One region of the Alistipes sp. AF48-12 genome, then DNA from elsewhere that is predicted to be linked to it. Evidence: riboswitches for the same ligand, from Rfam matches in the RefSeq annotation. Region 1 holds a riboswitch; each other region holds the start of a gene.
What was found. A riboswitch is a leader RNA that binds a small molecule or an ion and turns the genes downstream of it on or off. The one in region 1 is predicted to bind cobalamin.

Region 1 (3,282 bases):
CCATTGGTAGGTCGCCCCCTCGCTGTTCTGTACATCGGGCGAAAGGGTCAGTTCCGTATTCACATAAGTGACGATACCGCCTTCGGGCACAGCCAACGATATGACGGGAGGCGCCATCTCAAGGACGTCGACGCGCATCTCTTTTTCGGCATAACCGTTCTTGGTGTCAACCCTCAGCGTAACGTAATACTCGCCCGTTTTGTCCGAGCGGAAAATACAGACCGGTTGCGTACAGATGATTTTCCCGTCCTGTTTCCACGAATATATGCCGCCGTCGCCGTGTTCCACGGTGGCTTCAAGCACGATATCGCGGTTGACCTTTCCGGTGTAGATGCTGGTCGAACTACTCAATGTGATTTTCGGCGCGAGTGCATCGTTCACATCGTCTTTGCTACAGGCTGCGAACAAAATACAGCCGAGCAACAGGCATAACCAAGATGTTTGGTACATGTTTTTCATAGCGTAATAAATTATAAATGTTGATTATGAACTATTCCAGAGGTCGGAGTTTCCGTTTGGTAAATGCAAAATGGGCGGGAATATCCCCCGTAGTAGCCGACCATTTTTTCATGCCTTGGGGCGAGAAGCAGTATATCGTTCCCGGTGTTACGTAGTCCCGGGCATCGGTAGCGAAGATTTCACGCGTAACGGGATTGACCGCTATCCCGTATGGTGAGACTATGCTTTTTTCCGTTCCGTCTTTAATAAAATTGCGGGAGACGATCTTTTTCGTTTTGACGTTGACGATGGCATACGATTTTTTCCATGAATTGGTAACGTAGCTCCATTCGTTACTGTAAACATAAAGGGAATCGCCGCACCGGGTCATTTCACTGTTGGGAAGCAGATCCAGCACGTCGGTCACTTTATCCGTCCGGCTGTCGATAACAAGGGTTTTCGACGATGTCCCGTAATAATCTCCGCGGGACGAAACCCATATCTGGCCGTAGACATCCAATTCCATTCGGTGGAGATTGATGACGCCGGTTTCTATTTTTTTTATTTCGGTGAATGTCTCCAGGTCGACCACCGACACCGTACAATCATAATTCGGGTACCGGTATCCGCCTGAATTGGCTACGTATAGTTTATCTCCGGCCACCACCATTTCTTCGGGCTGGTATCCGACATCGCATGTACCTATTATCTCGAGGGTTGCCGTATCTACCTTGGCAATGTATCCGAGCCGGTAATTAGGATCGGATTCCACTACCGGGCCAGCATAAGAACTCACATAAGCATATTTGCCTTTGAACGCGATATAGCGGCAGTTGGGAATAGAAAAAACACCAATGTGCTTAGCCGTATTCACATCCATTACTTCGACGAAATTGGAGCAGTTGATGACGGCATACAAACGGCTGCCGTATATCTGCAAATCATTGCCCACATCGCCGAGCTCTTTCACTACTCCCGGATTGCGTTCTGCATAAATATTTTTGGTATATACTCCGGTTTCATAATCGAAATAATCGAGCGTGGCTTTATTGTTGCCCATATTGCCTTCGTTGAGCAGGAAAAAACCCTTGATCTCGCCGGGATTTGGATCCGGATAAACTACCTGTAAGGATGTCGAAGGGACAATCTCCTCCTCTTTGCGACAGGATGTAACGCACACGATTGCCGCCAGTATCAGGACATATATCAGTTTGTTGTTTTTCATATCGTTATGTTTATTTTAATTTTTAAATTCGTCCCGTGCATCAGGTAGCACTTGGGCGATCTCGTATTGTTGGTTGAAAATATTGTTGACTTCAGCCGTAATCCGTATGCCTACCCGGTTCCACTGAAAATTCTTGGATAACGACATATCGCGGGTGTACCACGGCTGTGAGTTGTTCACCGGTATAGAGGCCATAATCTTTAGCCGATTGGAACCCTGCCGAGGAATTGCCGCACGTTCTATATCCGATATCCCAAAAGGGAAATCATGATTTTTCTTTTGTTGCAAGGTGTTTATTTTCAGTTGTTTGTGTGCAAAGTTATTCGTTTATACAATTTACCTCTGCAATTGACCGAACAGAACAAACGCACTGAATGTTTGAGAAAGTCAATTACCTACCGCCCGTGTTCCCGCAGGGTAAATCTTCGTTGTCGCAAGGCAGGTCTTCTGACTCGTTTCCTCCGCTGCGCCTTCCCAGTTTAAAACCAGTGGCAAAGAGTGCGCGAAGTTGCCCAATCAGGGCTGAAACTCACAGCAACGGGTATTGTCGCCGATTCTCACGGCATTCCCTTATTATTTCCGGCAACAGAATAACTTCCGGAAAACCTTGCGACGCAAAGTTAAAAAAATATTTGTTTTATCGCTTTAAAATACAATGGAACATATTGCCAGATATGTGGAAGAAAGACATTTTATTCAAACGAGGACTTGCCGGTATCGGCTGGTGTCTGTCTTACCTGCTACGTAACGAGCAGGTCGAAAGCGACATGAATAGTATTTTGAGGGCTACCGATGCCGTGATTTTTCGGCGAATGGTTACGATGATTCAAGAGCCGCTACTACGGGATCTGTCCCGTTCGGTCGGGATCGGACTCTATGCAGTGAACAGGGATAGTCGTTTGTTTCAGGAGTTGTTGCGACGTTATGTTCTGGAATTATGTAGTCTGAGACAAAGGATCTAAGTACTCGCACAGCCGTTTGGAACGATTGCGGGCTTTATTCGACCGAAGGGTAAAATTGCAGATAAGCATCCCGATATCGCGCATTCATTCGATGTGCAAGACTATTTTTACGATTTACTGGAAGTCATGCCTATACAGGATCTCGATCTGAAATCGCAGTTTCTTATGGTAGATAAGGAAATTTGTCGTCCCGTAGCACTGAACGAACTGAATCGCCGCGCCCGCTGGACGGTCGAAAATGTGAAAGTCCTGCAATCTGAGGGGGCCGTACAGGCATTCAATACCAGTGTAACTTCATATGTTAACAACTCTACTCGGCTGTTCCGCTCCGTTCCAGTAACTCCAGAAGCGGCGGGGCGATTTCAATCTGTTCGCATTTGAGGGACGAAATCAATTCCTTTCCTTCGGGGTTAACGAAAAATACATCTGACGCTTGTCTTTTGTGCCTATCACGCGCTCGACCAGTCCTTTTTTCTCGATCGAGCCGATCACTTTCGAGTTATTCGACGAAGTCAGTCCCAACAGCTCGCCGATTTCTCCCGAAGAGAGGCTGCCGGCTTTGAGCAACGAACACAGCGCCATTCCTTCGTTCAAACAAATTCCGTATGTTTTTTCAAATCCTTGCTCGAATTGGTTGACCGCGCGCTGAATGTCGCG
Region 2 (3,282 bases), on a different contig from region 1:
AACCGGTCATCAACCGCGCCAAATGCGGTACGGACAACCCGATAAAGGCAATCGGCCCGCAAAACGCCGTCGAAACGGCCGTCAACACCCCCGTACAGATCAACAGCAAGATCCGCACGCGCTGTACGCGCACCCCGAGATTCTCGGCATAGCGTTCGCCGAGCAGCAATGCGTTCAGCGGCTTCATCAGCAGTAGCGCGACGAACAGTCCCGCCCCGATCAGCAGCGCGAACAGCGGCATCTGCCGCAACGAAACGCCCGAAAAATCGCCCATCCCCCACAGCATGTAGGAATACACGCCGTCCGACGTCGCGAAAAAATTCAGCAGCGAGATCATCGACGAGGCCAGGTAGCCGACCATAATCCCGATAATCAGCAACATCACGTTGCTGCGCACCAGGGTCGAAAAAAAGATGATGATGCACAACACCGCCGTCGCTCCGACGAATGCGCCCGATACGACGGCCATATAACCGCTGAGCATGAAACCGCCCGTACCGCCGACCGTCCCTCCCAGCATCAGCATCACCAACGCCACGCCGAGACTCGCCCCCGTATCGATCCCGAGAATCGACGGGCCGGCCAACGGATTGTTGAACACGGTTTGCAACATCAGTCCGGAAGTAGCCAGCGCCGCACCGGCCAACAGCGCGGTCACGGCCTGCGGCAACCTCGATTCGAGCACGATAAACGACCACGAAGCCTGTCCGGCCTCCCCGCCCGTCAGGATGCCGAGCACCGCCCGCAACGGAATCGGCACCGACCCCAGGAACAGGCTGGCCGCAAACAGCACCGCGACACAGCAAGCCGCCGCAACGATATACCGCACCGAAATGCTCACTGCCGCATCCTGTTAAAATACCGCAACCGGTATCCGGGTATCGTCCCCGGATGAAAAATCTCGATCAGGTCGCCCAACACCCGGTCGGGATGCATCGGCATTTCTTCGTAATAAGGCGTTTCCCCGGTATTGCAGACGAAAATATTCCGGTTTTTAAAAGCGTCGAAATGCCGGTAAGGTTCGTACTCCGTCTGCAGTTCCGCATAGGTCAGTTCCTGCGGCGCATTGTATTTAATAAGCCAGAAATCGGCTCCCTGTCCCTTTTCGAACACCGTCTCGAACGCCAACGGCACCGAACCGGTAGTCGGGTCGTCGGCCCAGATGTAATCGGCCCCGGCATCGCGGTACAAGTTGGCAATGTAACTGCGGCCCCCGGGAACATACCATGCCGATCCGTATTTTTTCTCGGACAGTACGGTCGGACGCACGCCCACCGTATCCGTCATCCTGCACAGCGAATCGTATGCCGCCGCCGTCTGCCGGAATAGCGAATCGGCCCGCTGTCCTCTGTCGAAAAACAACGCCATGAAACGCATCCATTCGGCCCTTCCGAGCGGCGTAACCTCCATATAATCGACGCATTCCATGATCGGAATCGCCGTTTTTTCGATCCGTCCGTAACCGACGTTCTTGAACGGCGAAGCGATGATGATGTCGGGCGCCAGGTCGATCACCTTTTCGACATCCGGCGACGAAGCCTCGCCCAGGTCGGCAATAGCACCCCGGGCCACCCCGTCGCGAATAAAATCCAGGTCGATATAACGGGGCTCGCAAACCCCTACGATCCGGTCGCCCACCCCCAGTTCGTCCAGCATACCGCAGTGCACGGCCGAATAAACCACGACCCGCTGCAACGGCGTCCGCACGATATTTCCTTCCGGAAGTCCAACCGGCAGCGGCCTCTCGCGGTCGACGAGCACATAACGACGCAGCAACCGGAGGCTGTCCCACGGACTGAGCACGTCGACGAGCGTATAATCCCGGAAATGCTCGACCCGATAATGCCGGGCATATTCTATCCGGAACGCTTCGCCGGCGCCTTCGCCGGATTTCCGGCCCGATCCGCACCCCGCTCCCAGCAGTATGACGGACAAAAAAAGAAAAAACGATCGAATCAATCTCATCGGAATACCCATATTTTCCGGTTGAACTTACAAAGTTACGCAAATTACCGATCCCCTACAAACCGAAACAAGGACAGATGAGCACCTTATTCAGATCCTCATCCGTCACTCAGGGGGAAAACTACTTATCATATTCGTAAAAAACGTCGTTCGCAGGGCGTCGATCCTGTAAAACCGTTTTTCCGTAATATTCGTCCGGCTGCTCCGAAATAAAATAAAAGAGGAAGAAAAAACGCGAACCCGGACAACTCCCGTCCGACCCCCGCAAAGAATCAACCCATTCCGCTTTTTACCCGAAGCACAAATGTTTCAAACGAATCGAGGCAGGTCTTCTGGCTCGCCTCACATCCGGCAGTCTTCCCATCCTTACGACAGTGACTTTCAGAATCGCCGGACATTTTCCGAGGCTTACAGCTGCGGGTACAGCTCCGGGATTGAAACGACGTTTCGCACCGGATTCCCTATTACGGCCATTCCGCGTCGCTGCGGTCGGGCCACCTTGATTCAACTGGAAGCAAAGGTAAAGCGTTTTTACGAACAATCAAACGTTCCCGACGGTTTCCGGTAATTTTTTTTGCACATTTTGTACACAAACGAAAAAGCCGGCGAGTTTCACCGGCTTTTATAGGATTCGATCCCACGCTACATTCCGTAGCTCAGCAACGAGATCCGATCGTACACCACGCTCAGGACTCCCAACAGCAGGATACCCATGCTACAAGCCACCAGACTGGCACGCATGTACCCGTCGCTGCGGAACGCGGCGATCGGCGCCTCGTTCTTGTTGATGAACATGGCCTTGACCACGAGCAGATAATAGTACAGCGAAATAATCGTATTGATCAGCGCGATCAACACAAGGATGTAATACCCTTGCTGGGCGGCGGCTGCGAAGATGAAGAACTTGCTGAAAAATCCGGCGAACGGCGGAATCCCGGCCAGCGAGAACATCGCCAGCGTCATCACCAGCACCAGTTTCGGATTCGTTGCGTACAATCCGTTGTAATCGTCGATCGTCACCTTGCCGGAGCGGTTCTCAATCGCCGAAATCACGCCGAAAGCGGCCAAGTTGGACACCATGTAAACCAATATGTAATAAACCAGCGAAGTCATACCGAGAGCCGATGCGCTGATCACTCCCAGCACGATGTAACCGGCCTGCGAAATCGACGAATAAGCCAGGAAACGTTTGATATTGCGCTGTCGAATCGCGAACAAGTTGGCGATCGTGATCGTCGCGATGATTACGCCGTAGAGCACGCCCTGCCACTGGGCTGCGATCGGAGAGAACACCTTCATCAGGATCGTCATCAGCAC
Region 3 (3,282 bases), on a different contig from region 1:
TCGCCGGCGCTTCCCCCGACGGCTTCCGTCCGGTCGTGGACATAAGTGTGCAGCAGGCTTGCCTGCACTTTGACCCGGGGAAATTCGAACGAGGTCGCCGCGGCCGTCAGTACTGAATAGCGCTGCGGATAGACGAAATCGACCAAGTCGGCGTCCAGCGTGTTCCATTGGAAATCGGCGGCGAGGTTGGCTTTCCACCATTTGAAAAACGTAAATTCGTTGGCTGCCGATAAATACGTCTCCTGCTGGTAGTAGTGGTTGTTGACATACATCGTGCTCTCGTCGAGGCGCGGATCGGACAGGTAGTGCAGGTAATCGTAGGCGTACTTGCCGTTCAGCAACAGACTGTAAAACGGACTGAAGGTTTTCCGGAAAGAACCCTGTACGAAAAAGTTGTCGTCCCACTGCCGGTCTTCGTGCCGGAACCGTCCGGGTTCCTGTCGCACCGAAGCGCCCGGGTAGCCCCGTTCCGAGTTGTAAAAGTAGACTTTCGCTTTCCATTCGCCGTTGCGTACCAGGCCGAAAAGGCCGCCTTCGGCCCGTAGGGCGCGCACGTCGCCGTTGCGGCGCACTTCAGTCGTGTCGTATCCGTTTTTTTTCGTGTAGCTGAACTTGTAGCGGCCCGTGGTGTACAGGTATTCGACGTTGAACGAACTGCTGAGCCGGTCGTTGAACCGGTGTTCCCACAGGATCGACGGGTTGGCCGTGCCGAAAGAGCCGGTTTTCATCGACACGCCGAAATGGTTGTTTTTTCCGTCTCGGTCGAAACGGGGCGTTCGCGTCTGCATGTAAATCGAACCGGCCGATGCGAAATCTTTAGCCGGCTGGAATACCGCGCTTTTCTGCCCGTTGTACAGCGAAATGGATTCCATGTTGTCCAGCGAAAAGCGTCCCAGGTCGATCTGCCCGTTCTGTGCGTTGCCGAGTTGGATGCCGTCGAAGAAAACGCCGACGTGCTGGGTGCCCATGCTACGGATATTGATGGTTTTGAGTCCTCCGATTCCGCCGTAATCCTTGATCTGCACCCCGGAAAAATAGCGTACCGCATCGGCGACCGACAGGGCGTTGAGTCGCTGCAGTTCTTTGCCGGAGAGTTCCTGGGCGGGGATAATCCGGGACGGTTGGTTCTGTCCGTATACGGTCACCTCGTCGATGCTGTAATGGCGTAGGCTGTCCGGATACGCTTTGCGTGTCAGGCTGTCGGAGCCGTTCTGCGAATAAAGCGCCGCCGGTGTCAGGCAACACATAAACAGGAAGAGATAAATGGGAGGAATACGTTCCATGCCGCTCGTTGATCGTTAAAAAATCCAATTCGGTTTTACAGCGGGCGGCATCGTGCGCAAATAGGTCAGCCGGAAATTCCGTCGATTTTCGTCTGTTCACCGCAGACTGTAAAATCCGTAAAGCAAAGGTAGGTCTTCTGACTCGTTTCCGTTTCGGCGCCTTCCCGACTCGATGTCAGTGGCCAAGAGTGTCGAAACATTTTATTCCTTTCGGAACTGAAACTTACAGCAGCGGGGACTGTTGCCGATTCGCACGGCATTCCCTTTTAATTCCCTGATCGCGGTCGAAAGCGCGATGCGGAAACCTTTGCACGGCAAAGATAGTTTTTTTTCGGGACGATGCTGCCGGATCGTAAAAAAATGTGCGTCCGGACGTTTGGACGGTGTGCCGTCGGAGTGTTTTTCAAAAAAATACGTCCGGGATGGAAAATATATCCCGGAAAGTATTATCTTTGCATCCGCAATAGGAGAGTTGCCGGAGTGGTCGATCGGGGCAGACTCGAAATCTGTTGAACCGCTTATGTGGTTCCTGGGGTTCGAATCCCTAACTCTCCGCAAACAAGGCTGATTGTCAGCGAATTACAAGGATAGCACCCAGATTTACACCCTAAAATGTAAGTTTGGGTGTTTTCTTTTTTCTCCGTTAAGGACACAAATGAGGGGGCATAGGGCCGTCTCTGCGATTGCGTATGCGAAAATACTATTATACCCCCTGCGGCTTGCAGCCGCAGGGGGTACAACGGAAACGGATGCCCGGCCGCTCCGCTCTCTTGTTATTCTCGAACGGGGCGGACGTCGAAACTCTCGCCGCGCAAGCGTGTATCACTCAACGGCGAAGCACGATCTTTATTCCAGGCCAGGGAATACGGTACTATACGGATGGCCACGTAATATATTACGACGGATATACATACGGTTACTGGACGGGACAAGCGACTGCGACCCATTCTGGGCGTCAGTTCATGATAAGCAAAAATGGAATCAGCCCGAGCCCTTCAAGTGGGAAAAGCTGGGGCTTCTCCGTCCGGCCCGTGAAAGAATAGCCGCTCTGCGGCAGGGCTATCCGTTTTCGTTGTACCCCCTGCGGCTGCAAGCCGCAGGGGGTATAATAGTATTTTCGCATACGCAATCGCAGGGATGACCCTATGACTTGCGGGGTGGAAACGGCTCGTCATACGAAAATCAATCCAATAACTTATAAATTATCAATCCGATACGATCCATTCCACAGGAAAGGGGGTTGTTCTTATGTGAAGCGTGCGCAACACGTAATTAGTCACGGAGTACAACAACCCGAAAAACAGAAACTGAATGGATTTCCTCATACTTACAAAAAACGAATTTTTCCGTCTGATCAATGACGGAGCCGACGCCCGCACCATAACGCCGTCGGTATATAACGAGTTCATCAAAGAGGTTTGCACCGTATGCTGCGCTCCGCCATCCCAGCGGCATCACCTTATCTTCACGCTCGCCTATATCGAAAAGGAACTGGGCTGTCTGCACGAGATTCACAAGGCGGAATCTTCCCATACAATTCCTATCCGCAAAGCCCTGACGTTCGTGCGTCGGATGTTTCGATACCTCCAAACCCAGACGCCTCCGCTGTCGGCGCAAAAATCCGATATTCCGGACACGCCTTTCCGCTGGACGGGTAGTCTCGTCGAGTTGGTGGAGATCATCTATGCGTTCGACGAGATCGGCTGTATCAACGACGGAGAGAACGACATCAAGGAGCTGGCTGCGTTTTTCGGTCAGATATTCGGGCTGGAAATAAAGGACAGCCATTGCTATAACGCCTATACGGACATCAAACGCTGCAAGAGCGAGAGCCGCACCTATTTCCTCGACAAGCTGCGTGAGCGGCTGAACCTGCTCATGCAGCGCGATGAGGAGAAAGAACGGGCGAGGCGGTAACCTTACCGATAAACGGGAGAACATACGGCGTTCTTCCGTTAATTTATGTATTTTTGTCGTAAAATCATTCGGCAACAATGAA

Region 2: another riboswitch for cobalamin. It lies ahead of DW082_RS05760 (ABC transporter substrate-binding protein); the one in region 1 lies ahead of DW082_RS09050 (YncE family protein).
Region 3: another riboswitch for cobalamin. It lies ahead of DW082_RS00670 (TonB-dependent receptor); the one in region 1 lies ahead of DW082_RS09050 (YncE family protein).

What each region holds. Positions count from the first base shown of each region.
Region 1 covers NZ_QUDJ01000012.1:95,613-98,894, reverse strand. Annotated here, with positions in the region: gene DW082_RS09055 (PKD-like domain-containing protein) at 1-450, opposite strand, end outside; gene DW082_RS09050 (YncE family protein) at 491-1,663, opposite strand; cobalamin riboswitch at 2,083-2,288, opposite strand; gene DW082_RS14720 (hypothetical protein) at 2,791-3,006, shown strand; partial or broken gene DW082_RS09030 (winged helix DNA-binding protein) at 2,936-3,282, opposite strand, start outside.
Region 2 covers NZ_QUDJ01000007.1:39,169-42,450, forward strand. Annotated here, with positions in the region: gene DW082_RS05755 (iron ABC transporter permease) at 1-841, opposite strand, end outside; gene DW082_RS05760 (ABC transporter substrate-binding protein) at 838-1,956, opposite strand; cobalamin riboswitch at 2,270-2,482, opposite strand; gene DW082_RS05765 (NADH-quinone oxidoreductase subunit N) at 2,608-3,282, opposite strand, start outside.
Region 3 covers NZ_QUDJ01000001.1:131,170-134,451, reverse strand. Annotated here, with positions in the region: gene DW082_RS00670 (TonB-dependent receptor) at 1-1,247, opposite strand, end outside; cobalamin riboswitch at 1,393-1,607, opposite strand; tRNA gene DW082_RS00665 (tRNA-Ser) at 1,750-1,838, shown strand; gene DW082_RS00655 (RteC domain-containing protein) at 2,595-3,200, shown strand; gene DW082_RS14785 (DUF1016 N-terminal domain-containing protein) at 3,278-3,282, shown strand, end outside.